DNA from 2 places in the Mesorhizobium sp. P160187 genome. Region 1 is predicted to be linked to the other one. Evidence: riboswitches for the same ligand, from Rfam matches in the RefSeq annotation. Region 1 holds a riboswitch; the other holds the start of a gene.
The links. Region 1 has a riboswitch for cobalamin ahead of AC3CCE_RS22260 (DUF1636 family protein). Riboswitches for the same ligand answer to the same signal wherever they lie in the genome.

Region 1 (5,040 bases):
CCGTGTCGACGATCAGCTTGGCCAGACGATCGCGGCGGCGGCGGTCGAGGCCGTCGGCCTGGGCATATTCGTCGACGAGGCGTTCGAGCTTGTGCTGCCCTTCGTCTAGGCCGGCACCGGTCAGCGGCGGCGGCAGATGGCCAAGCGTGACGGCGGCGATACGCCGCTTCGCCTGCGCCGCTTCGCCGGGATTGGAGACGATGAAGGGGTAAATGACGGGCAACGAGCCGGTGACGATCTCGGGGAAGCAGTTTTGTGAGAGCGCTACCGTCTTGCCGGGCAGCCATTCCAGCGTGCCATGAGCGCCGACATGGATGAGAGCATGGATGCGGAGCGATTTGCGCAGCCACAGGCCGAAGGCGATGAGGTCGTGGCGGGGAGGGAGCGTCGGGTCGTGGTAATCGGCGCGGCGGTCGGCCGAGCGGCCACGGTCGGGGGCGAGAGCGACAGTGATGTTGCCGAAGGTGGCGGCGCGGAAGGGGAAGCCGCTCTTACCCTCCCCCTTGTGGGGAGGGTGGCCCGCAGGGCCGGGTGGGGGTGGTGCACCGCTACCCCCACCCCGTTTCGCGCCATCCGCTTCGCGAATGTCGCGAACCGACCCTCCCCACAAGGGGGAGGGTGAAGGGGCGCCCCATGCCGCCTCGACTGCAGCCAGTGCGTCAGCCGGCAAATCCTTTGAGAAGTCCAGATACTCCTCCAACCCCAGCCCATCGCCTCTCCGCTCCAACGCGTCCAGCAACTCACGCGGCGTTTGCGGAATCCCTTCAACCCGATAGCCCTGCTCCTTCAGGTCATGCAGCATGGCCAGCACGCTGGACGGCACATCCAGGCCCACTGCATAGCCAGTGCGGCCGGGCGCGCTCGGATAGTCCGGAATGAGGATCGCCAACTTACGCGTCGCGCGGGGCGTCTGCTGCAGCTTGATGAACGCCGCGACACGCTCCGCCACTTGCGCAACGCGATCCGGTTCCGGGCGGTTCGCTAAGGCGCGGTGGCCGAGCGCCGGGTCGGTCTCGCTCTCGCCCTTGAAGGAAATCGCGCCGGCCAGGATGCGGCCGTCGAGTTCGGGCAGCACGACATGCATGGCAAGGTCGGCCGGCGCCAGGCCGCGCTGGTTGTTGTCCCAGACGTCGCGGCGGGTGGTGGCGACGATGACCTGGAAGACCGGCACGCAGGCCCGGTCGAACAGGGTTTGGACGCCGGGTTCGGCGCCGGATGCGAAGGCGGTTGAAGTGATGATGGCGGCGGGGTTGAGCGAGGCGAGCGCGGTCTCGACGAAGGCCAGCGACGTCGGGTCCTTCAGGCTGGAGACGAAGATCGGGACCGGTCTCATGCCGCGCTGGCGGAGTGCATCAAAGAGGGCATCGATTGGCGCGACATCGGCGGCCAGCAGCATCGAGCGGTAGAAGAGGATGGGGATGATGGGAGAGTTGATGTTGTCTGCGCCGAGTTCCCGCCCACCCCCCTCTGTCCTGCCGGACATCTCCCCCGCAAGGGGGGAGATTGATCTGTCGTCAACGGTTTCGCCAATCTTAGATGACCCAGACAGCTTCCTGTTCAACGGGGCCGAAGAGGAGCCGGCTTTGGTGACGGCTGATCTCCCCCCTTGCGGGGGAGATGTCCGGCAGGACAGAGGGGGGTGTGAAGGAACGCCGACATTGGCCAAATCCAACTTGCCCACCACGCCGCGACCTGGCTCGTAGTAACCAGCTTTCGGCACGCTAACCGGGTCAGCCGAAGCCGCATCCCGTCCCGCCAGCCCCGCCAATCTTTGCATCAGCGCTGCCATATTCTCCGGCCCGCCCTCGCGGAAATAGCCCAGCAGGCCGTCCAGCTCCGCGCGGGGCAGCGTCGAGGCTTCGATCAGCCTGAGATCCTCGTCGTGGCTCTCGCCCGGCAGCAGCGCCAGCTTGATGCCGTTCGCACGGGCAGTCGCGGCAAGCTGGTCGCAGCCATAGCGCCACCAGTCGTAGCCGCCGAGGATGCGCACCAAAATCACCTTGGCGTGGCGGGCGACGCTGTCGATCCAGAGGTCCACGGACATGGGATGGCGCAGGTCGCGCAGCGCCGCCAGCCGCATCCACGGCAGGCGGGCGGCATCGGCCTTCCACGCCGCCGCGAGGCCGGCGAGGTCGCTGTCGGTGAAGGACAGCGCCACGATATCCGCCGGCGTCTGCCCGAGATCGACGGGCTCGGCGAGATCGTCGAGCGAGGCGGATGTGGTGGTGAGTATATGCATTTCGGCTCGTGGTTTGGATCAGCCGGCGAGTATACGCTCGATCGCCGGGCGGTTCAGTCCTTTCAGGCCAATGACGACAAGACGCGAGCGGCGGTCGTCCTCAGCCGCCCAGGCGCGGTCATAGTAATGATTGACGCGCGGGCCGACGGCCTGCAGCAAAAGCCGCATCGGCTTGCCGCCGACATCGACGAAGCCTTTCACACGCAGCACATTCTGTTCCTCGGCAACCGTGGCGACGCGCTTGGCCAGTTCGTCCGGGTTGGTGATCGAGGGGATGTCGACGATGAAGGTGTCGAAATCGTCATGCTCGTGGTCGAAGGCGCCGTCATGGTGCGATTTGCGGTTCTCGATGTCGTCCTCGACGGCGAGGCCGAGGCCGAGCAGCACCGAGGGATCGAGCTTGCCATGTGCGGTCGGCACGATCTTCACGGCGCGGGCGGAATGTTCATTGATGATGGCGTTGGCGCGGGCCGAACCGGGGGCGTCCATTAGATCGCTCTTCGACAGGATGATCAAATCGGCGCAGGCGATCTGGTCCTCGAAGACTTCTTCGACCGGATCGTCGTGGTCGAGCGTCTCGTCCTGAGCGCGCTGTGCCTGCAAAGCGTCCATGTCGTTGGCGACGCGGCCTTCGGCCAGCGCCGGGCCGTCTACCACGGCGATGACACCGTCGACGGTTACCCGGCTCTTCACGCTCGGCCACTGGAACGCCTGGACCAGCGGCTTGGGCAGAGCGAGGCCCGAGGTCTCGATCAGGATGTGGTCGACCCTCGGTGTCAGCGCGAGGATCTTGTCGAGGGCGGGCACGAAATCGTCGGCGACTGTACAGCAGATGCAGCCATTGGCCAGTTCGACGATGTTTTCCTCGGGGCAAGTGTCGATGCCGCAGCCTTTCAGGATTTCCCCGTCGATGCCGATGTCGCCGAACTCGTTGACGATGATGGCGATGCGCTTGCCGCCGGCATTTTCCAGGAGATGGCGGACCAGCGTCGTCTTGCCGGCGCCGAGGAAGCCTGTAACGACAGTGCAGGGAACACGGGAGAGGTTGGCGGCCGGGTTTGAAGCGTTCATCGTCAGTCCTTCAGCATGTCGAGGGGTGGGATGCGGGCAACGAGGCCGCGCTTGAGGCTATCGGGCCGGCCGCGCCACGGGATGAGGCCGTCGGCCGAAGTCGCGAAGAGCTTTGCGCCGGTAACGAGGTCGGCGCCGCTGGTTGCGGTCAGATCGCCGAAGACATAGCTCCAGCAGCCATCGCGCAGGATCGCGGCGCTGAGGCGGCGCTTGCAATTGCCGAGACATTCGGCGGTGCGGACCCGGATATCGCCGGCAGCGGCGCGGCGTGTGTCCTCAGCCAGCAATTCGCCGGCGCGCGGATGGGCGTCGGAACCGGTCTCATCGCGGCAGGAGGCGCAGACGATGACGGTCACGCCGGTCAGGGCGTCGTTGTCCCTGGACGCAATGTCCGCTGTGCCAGCCGAAAAACTGCTGTTCTGGTCCAAAAACCGTGCTCCTTGCCCGGAAACCCGCCAGGCGATCGGATACTTTGTCTCAGACGGCAGGTCTCCTGGCTCGCGGGTCATCGCCTTGGTTAGCCGCCTTCCCGGTGTTACCCAGTGGCTTTCGGCCTTGGCTCTTCGCTTACAGTTGCGGGGACAGCCGCGGATTTGGGATTTTCGTCCCGCACCGCATTCCCTCTTGGCCCTTGCCGTTGCGGGCAGGGGACCGTCTGGAGCGGATTTAGGCTGCTGCGGGGAGTTGTGTCAACGCGCTGCTACGACATGGCGATGTCGGCCAGGGGTTTCCCCAGATTGCCGGCCGGCGCCACTTCGATGCGCTCAAGGCCAAGCCAGCCCTGCATCTGCTTCAATTCCTCGAACAGCTCTGCGGCAGTTTCCGGCGGCGCGCCGGGTTCGGCGTAGGCGGCGTGGACGCGCAGCACGCTGGCCGGGCGGTCGGCCTTGAGATCGACGCGGGCGACGATCCGGTCGCCGAGCAGGAAGGGCAGCACGTAGTAGCCATATTGGCGCTTGTCAGCCGGGGTGTAGATCTCGATGCGGTAGTGGAAATCGAACAGGCGCTCGGTGCGCGAGCGCTCGAAGACCACCGGATCGAAGGGCGCCAGTAGCGCGCGGGCCTCGATCTTTCGCGGCAGGCGGGCGTCCCTATAGAGGTAAGCCGGCTTGTCCCAGCCTTCGACGTTTACCGGCAGCAACTCGCCCATCTCAACCAGTTCCTCCAACCGGCCCTTCATGTCGGCCGGCGACAAGCGGAAATAATCGCGCAGGTCACCCGACGTCGCGATGCCGTGGGCGCGGGCGGAAATGCGCAGCAATTCGCGGTGCGCGTCCTCGGCCGCCGGCACCGGCAGATCGAGGATCGCCTGCGGCAGAACGCGCTCGGGCAGGTCGTAGAAACGCTCGAAGCCACGGCGGTGCGCCGTGGTGATGCGTCCGGCCCAGAACAGCCATTCGAAGGCGTGCTTGGCGTGGCTCCAGCCCCACCAGCCGCCCGAACCTTTCTGGCCTTCCAGTGCCGAAGCGGCAATCGGGCCGCGCTCGGCGACCGCGCGGTAGATCTCTTCGATATAGGCGGCGTGCTCGCGGCCCCATTTGGCGAGGCCGAGATACATTTCGTCGCCCTGCTCGGCGCGCTGCATGCGCCAGCGCATCAACGGGTAGGTCTCGACCGGCAGGAACGAGGCCTCATGCGCCCAGTACTCGAACACGGTGCGCTTGCGGGTGATTGCGGCATTGTCGAGCAGGGTGAGCGGGTAGGGGCCAAGGCGCGAATAGAGCGGCATA
Region 2 (5,040 bases), on a different contig from region 1:
AGTTGACGAAACCGACATCGGTCCATGGCGCGCAGTCGTTCAGCCAGCGCAGCATCGACATCATCGGCGTCACGCCGGAGCCGGCGGAAATGAACAGGTATTTGGCCGCCGGGTGGCTGTGCAACGAGAAGTCGCCGGCCGGTCCGTAGGCCTTGACATGCGAACCGGGCACCAGATGGTCGAACATCCAGCGCGTGCCGATGCTGCCGGCCTGCGCCTTGACCGTCACCGCGATCGAAAACGGCCGCGATGGCGACGACGACAGCGTATAGGTGCGCATCAGCGGCCCGTCCGGTGTCGGCAGTTCCAGCGTCAGGAACTGGCCCGGCTTGTAGCGGAACCAGGTCTGGTTGTCGGAGCGGAAGGTGAAGGTCTTGACGTCAGGCGCCTCGTCGCTGACGCCGATCACTTCCAGCACCTGCAGCCTATCGTTCCACGGCGCCATCTGGTCAAGATGGCGATAGAGCCCAAGATCCGTCATCGCATTCATCCTCCGGTCCTTCCTCGCCTGCTCCAGCTCACGCGACGCTGCGCAGCGCCGGCCGGCCGCCTTCGGCAAGGCGCGGGCCGATGAAGGCCGCGTACCATTCGACGAACTGGATCACGCCGCCCTCGTGCAGCTCCGAATAGGGGCCGGGCTCATAGGCCGGCGACAGGATGCCGAAGGCGTTTTCCTCGACGATGCGGCGGTCCTGGTCGTTGGTCTCGGTCCAGACGTGGGTGAGCTCTTCAAGGTTGTAGTCGACGCCCTCGACCGCATCCTTGTGCACCAGCCACTTGGTCGTCACCGCGGTTTGCGTGGCGCTGATCGGCAGCACCCGGAAGGTGACCGCATGGTCGATCAGGATGTGGTTCCAGGTCGTCGGATAGTGGTAGTGCATCAAGGTGCCGATGCGGTCGGCGGCAACAGTGTCGGACAGGTTCTTCGTCACCGCGCGCTTTCCCGACATCGTGTAGCTGACGGCATCGCGCAGCAGCGGCGCGCGGGTGGCGCGGTATTGCCCGGCCGGATCGATGCGGAACTTGCTCGGCAGGCCCGCCGCCTCGCATTTCGCCCAGTGCGCCAGCATCTCCGGATCGCTGTCGGCGCCCTGCACGCCGGTCACCGTCGGCGCTTCGGGGAATGTCTTGCACAGCTCCGGATGATTGCCGGCGCAGTGATAGCATTCGCGGTTGTTTTCCCAGACCAGCTTCCAGTTGCCCTTCTCTATGATGGTGCTCTCGAAGGCGACCTTGGCTTCATTCAGCCGGTGCGGCTTGAGGTAGGGCTCTATCATGGCGCGCATCGGCGCAAAGTCGGCAGGTTCTTTCGCCAGGCAGATGAAGATGTAGCCGCCGACGCTCTCGCAGGCGACGGGCTTCAGGCCGAACTGGCTCTTGTCGAAACCGTCGGCCATCTGGCGGGCAAACAGCAGCCGGCCGTCAAGCTCGTAGGTCCACTGGTGATAAGGGCAGACAAGCTTTGCCGCCATGCCCTTCTCAGTGTTGCAGACACGGCTGCCGCGATGGCGGCAGGAATTGTGAAAGGCGTTGATGGTGCCCTTCTGGTCGCGGACCAGCACCACCGGATAATCGCCGATCTGCACGGTGATATAGCTGCCGGGCTTCGGCAGTTCGCAATCATGGCCGATGAACAGCCAGTCGCGATACCAGATAAGCTCCATGTCGAGCTTGAAATAGTCCGGGTCGGTGTAGAAGGGCTGTTCCAGCGAAAAGCCTTGCTTGCGGCCGTTCAGGAGCCTCAGCATGTCGTTGCGCGTATCCATAGTTCTGTCCTCGTGGTTTAAGGACTGAACTTGGTGGTGATGGAGGAAGGATCGGACGCAGGCCGGCGCGGCGCCGGACATGCACTATCCACCTCTTGACCGCCCACCGCGATCAGTCGAGTCTATGCATCTCGGGCTGGTTTCCGGGCTCTGGAGTTGTCCTTGCGGACCATCGCGACACCTTCCCAGGCTCTTGCCCAGTGGTCTCCCGTTGCGACTTCAACTCCACCACCGTTGCGGGGGCAGCGCCGGATTCTGACCGGCTTCCCAATTCTCCGCTGCGTCGTCACGAAGCGGCACCTGAGATGCGATCATCTAATCACGGCAGCGATCGCGACGTCGGCATGAAAGCGACATCGTATCCATGCGGCGCGACACGCGCGGCATACGCTCCCCGCCGCCGGTCAAAGAGCTGAGACGTTTCTTGCGACGCCATCATCGCCGTTTCGAATCGCTGCGGATCCAGTTCGATCGGGGGCAAAAAGGGCTCAACGGTATCGAAAAGTTACTATTAGCAATCTCTAATCGAACCGAACGGTTCGTTTCTGTTGACAATGCGTGCAGGACGGTGTGAACGACGGCCCGGAAACCGACACCGGAGCGAACCACTCGGTTCGACATAAGCAACTGAAAACAATACAATAAACAGCCATGAAGGAACTTCCTGGTACAATTTCAAGGTGCAGGAGCGTGGTCCACACGGAACAACTTCGTGATTGGAAACCAGCCTATGGCTTTCCCACATCGGGGCTGTCCGAACGACGCGAATTCCTCCCAAGACACGCCGCTAGACGGACAGACAAACTGGAGTACTAAAAATGAAAAAGATCATCCTCACTGCCGCAGCCGTTTTGGCGATCACCGGCAGCGCCTTCGCCGGTAGCGACAATTACGGTTCCAATGGTGCGAACCAGCCAGCCGTCTCGGTCGACAGCTCGTATACGGCTTCCATTCAGAAGCCGGCGCACGCTGACAAGCAGCCTGTCGTTCAGGGCGCCGACCGCGACCTCTACGGCAATCGCTGATCCCGACCAAAGAAGGGCGGCTAACCCGTCGCTCTCGGGATCCCAAAAAATTCAGGAGTATTTGAAATGAAAAAGATCATCCTTGCTGCCGCCGCCATTTTGGCCATCTCCGGCAGCGCTTTCGCCGGCAGCGACAACTACGGTTCGAACGGCGCCAACCAGCCTGCGATTACGTCGACCGATAGTGGCCATACGGCTTCGGTTGAGAAGTCGGCTCCAGCCGAGCAGGCGCCTGCCCACGGTGCCGACCGTAACCTTTTCGGCCGCTAAAAGCCGGTTTCCAGCACGTGGCGGGCTTATCCGCTGCAGCTGGCGGCATCAGAAAAATTCAGGAGACTAAAATGAAGAAGATCGTTCTTGCCGCCGCAGCCGTTCTGGCTGTTTCGAGCGCTGCCTTTGCCGGCAGCGACAATTATGGCTCCAATGGCGCCAACCAGCCGGCCGCTGCCGTCGACACCACCCGCACTTCGTCGACCGGCACCAACTCGGCGGTCTACAAGCTGCTGAACTCGTCGAACGACCAACAGAAGTTCGTTCCTCAGAGCAGCGACAGGGATCGGTTCGGCAACAACTAACAGCCGAAGCTTGAAAAAAGAGCGGCGGGCCTGGCCCGCCGCTCTTTTTTCATGCCTGTACGACGCAGCTATCTCAAGCCGCCTTCACTTCCACCGGCTTGAGCGAGAAGGAGTGCCCATCGGCGTCGAAGATGTGCAGGTCCCCGGCATCCGCGGTCAGTCGCAGCTTTGCCCCGCGCTTGACCTCGACATTGCCGGGCAGCTTGGTCACCAACGGCAGGTCGGCGCGACCGATATCGATATAGACCAGCTGCACCTCGCCGAGCTGCTCGACATAGTCCACCACGCCCTCGAAAAGATATTCCGTGCCGGTGGCGACCGACAGATCCTCCGGCCGCACGCCGAAGCTGACTGCCGCACCCTTGGCTGACGCCGGCGTTGCAATCGGCACCGTGGCCTTGCGGCCGCCGACATGGCTGACGATTGTCGGGTTGCCCGTCCTGTCGATCGTTGCCGGCAGGATGTTCATGGCCGGCGAGCCGATGAACTGAGCAACGAACAGATTGCCGGGCTTCTTGTAGAGGTCCATCGGCGTGCCGACCTGCTCGATGTGGCCATCCTTCAGCACGACGATGCGGTCAGCCAGCGTCATCGCTTCGACCTGATCGTGGGTGACGTAGATCATGGTCGTGGCAGGCATCGATTCCTTGAGCTTGGCGATCTCGATGCGGGTCGCGACGCGGAGCGCCGCGTCGAGATTCGACAGCGGCTCGTCGAACAGGAACACTTTCGGATTGCGCACGATGGCGCGACCGATGGCGACACGCTGGCGCTGGCCGCCCGACATCGCCTTGGGCAGGCGGTCGAGATATTTGGTCAGCTGCAGGATTTCGGCGGCCTGCCGCACCCGCTTGTCGATCTCGGCCTTGCTTTCCTTGCCGATCTTCATCGAGAAGGCCATGTTGTCGTAGACGGTCATGTGCGGATAGAGCGCATAGGACTGGAACACCATGGCAATGCCGCGCTTGGAAGGCGGCACGTCGTTCACCACCTCGCCGGCGATCTTCAGCTCGCCGGAGGTGATCTCCTCAAGCCCGGCGATGGACCGCAGCAAGGTCGACTTGCCGCAACCCGACGGGCCGACGAAGACGATGAACTCGCCCGACTTTATGTCGAGGTCGATGCCGTGGAGAATGTGCAGATTGCCGTATGATTTCTTCACCTGTCTCAGCGTGACATCGGCCATAATTTCCTCCCAGTGATTTCCCTAGAGAACTTGGATTTCCTCAAAAAATCCAGTTTCGTCAAAAACTCAGTCGATGCGCCCGAACCAGGCGCCGTAGCCGCCGAGGCGGATGGAACCTGTGCCGGATTGTCCCGAAAAACCGTGCCCGGCCAATGGCAGCAGCGCCTGACCACCGAGATCGACCTCGGCCGGCTTGCTGGCCAGATTGAAGACGCAGACGATCTGCTCATTGCCCTCACGGCGAGTGAAGGCGACGGTGTCGCCCTCGCTTTCGATGAACTCGATGTCGCCTTTGGCCAGGGCCGGATGCTGGCGGCGGAAACCGAGAAAGCGCCGGTAGTGCTCGAGCAGCGAGGCCGCGTCGCCCTGCTGAACATTGACCGCTTGCGACAAGTGCTTGCCCGGCACCGGCAGCCAGGGCTTGGCCGTCGAAAAGCCGGCATTGCTGGCGGTTGCATCCCACACCATCGGCGTGCGGCAGCCGTCGC

Region 2: linked by a shared signal. The riboswitch ahead of AC3CCE_RS14970 (aromatic ring-hydroxylating oxygenase subunit alpha) and the one ahead of AC3CCE_RS22260 (DUF1636 family protein) in region 1 are both predicted to bind cobalamin.

Annotation. Positions count from the first base shown of each region.
Region 1 is NZ_JBYMDX010000004.1:1,074,574-1,079,613, reverse strand. Features, by position in the region: gene cobN (cobaltochelatase subunit CobN) at 1-2,239, opposite strand, end outside; gene cobW (cobalamin biosynthesis protein CobW) at 2,258-3,310, opposite strand; gene AC3CCE_RS22260 (DUF1636 family protein) at 3,313-3,738, opposite strand; cobalamin riboswitch at 3,777-3,981, opposite strand; gene AC3CCE_RS22255 (winged helix-turn-helix domain-containing protein) at 4,011-5,040, opposite strand, start outside.
Region 2 is NZ_JBYMDX010000003.1:2,372,197-2,377,236, reverse strand. Features, by position in the region: gene AC3CCE_RS14975 (FAD-binding oxidoreductase) at 1-481, opposite strand, end outside; gene AC3CCE_RS14970 (aromatic ring-hydroxylating oxygenase subunit alpha) at 519-1,766, opposite strand; cobalamin riboswitch at 1,884-2,085, opposite strand; gene AC3CCE_RS14965 (DUF680 domain-containing protein) at 2,585-2,791, shown strand; gene AC3CCE_RS14960 (DUF680 domain-containing protein) at 2,858-3,061, shown strand; gene AC3CCE_RS14955 (DUF680 domain-containing protein) at 3,133-3,366, shown strand; gene AC3CCE_RS14950 (ABC transporter ATP-binding protein) at 3,440-4,552, opposite strand; gene bglA (beta-galactosidase BglA) at 4,619-5,040, opposite strand, start outside.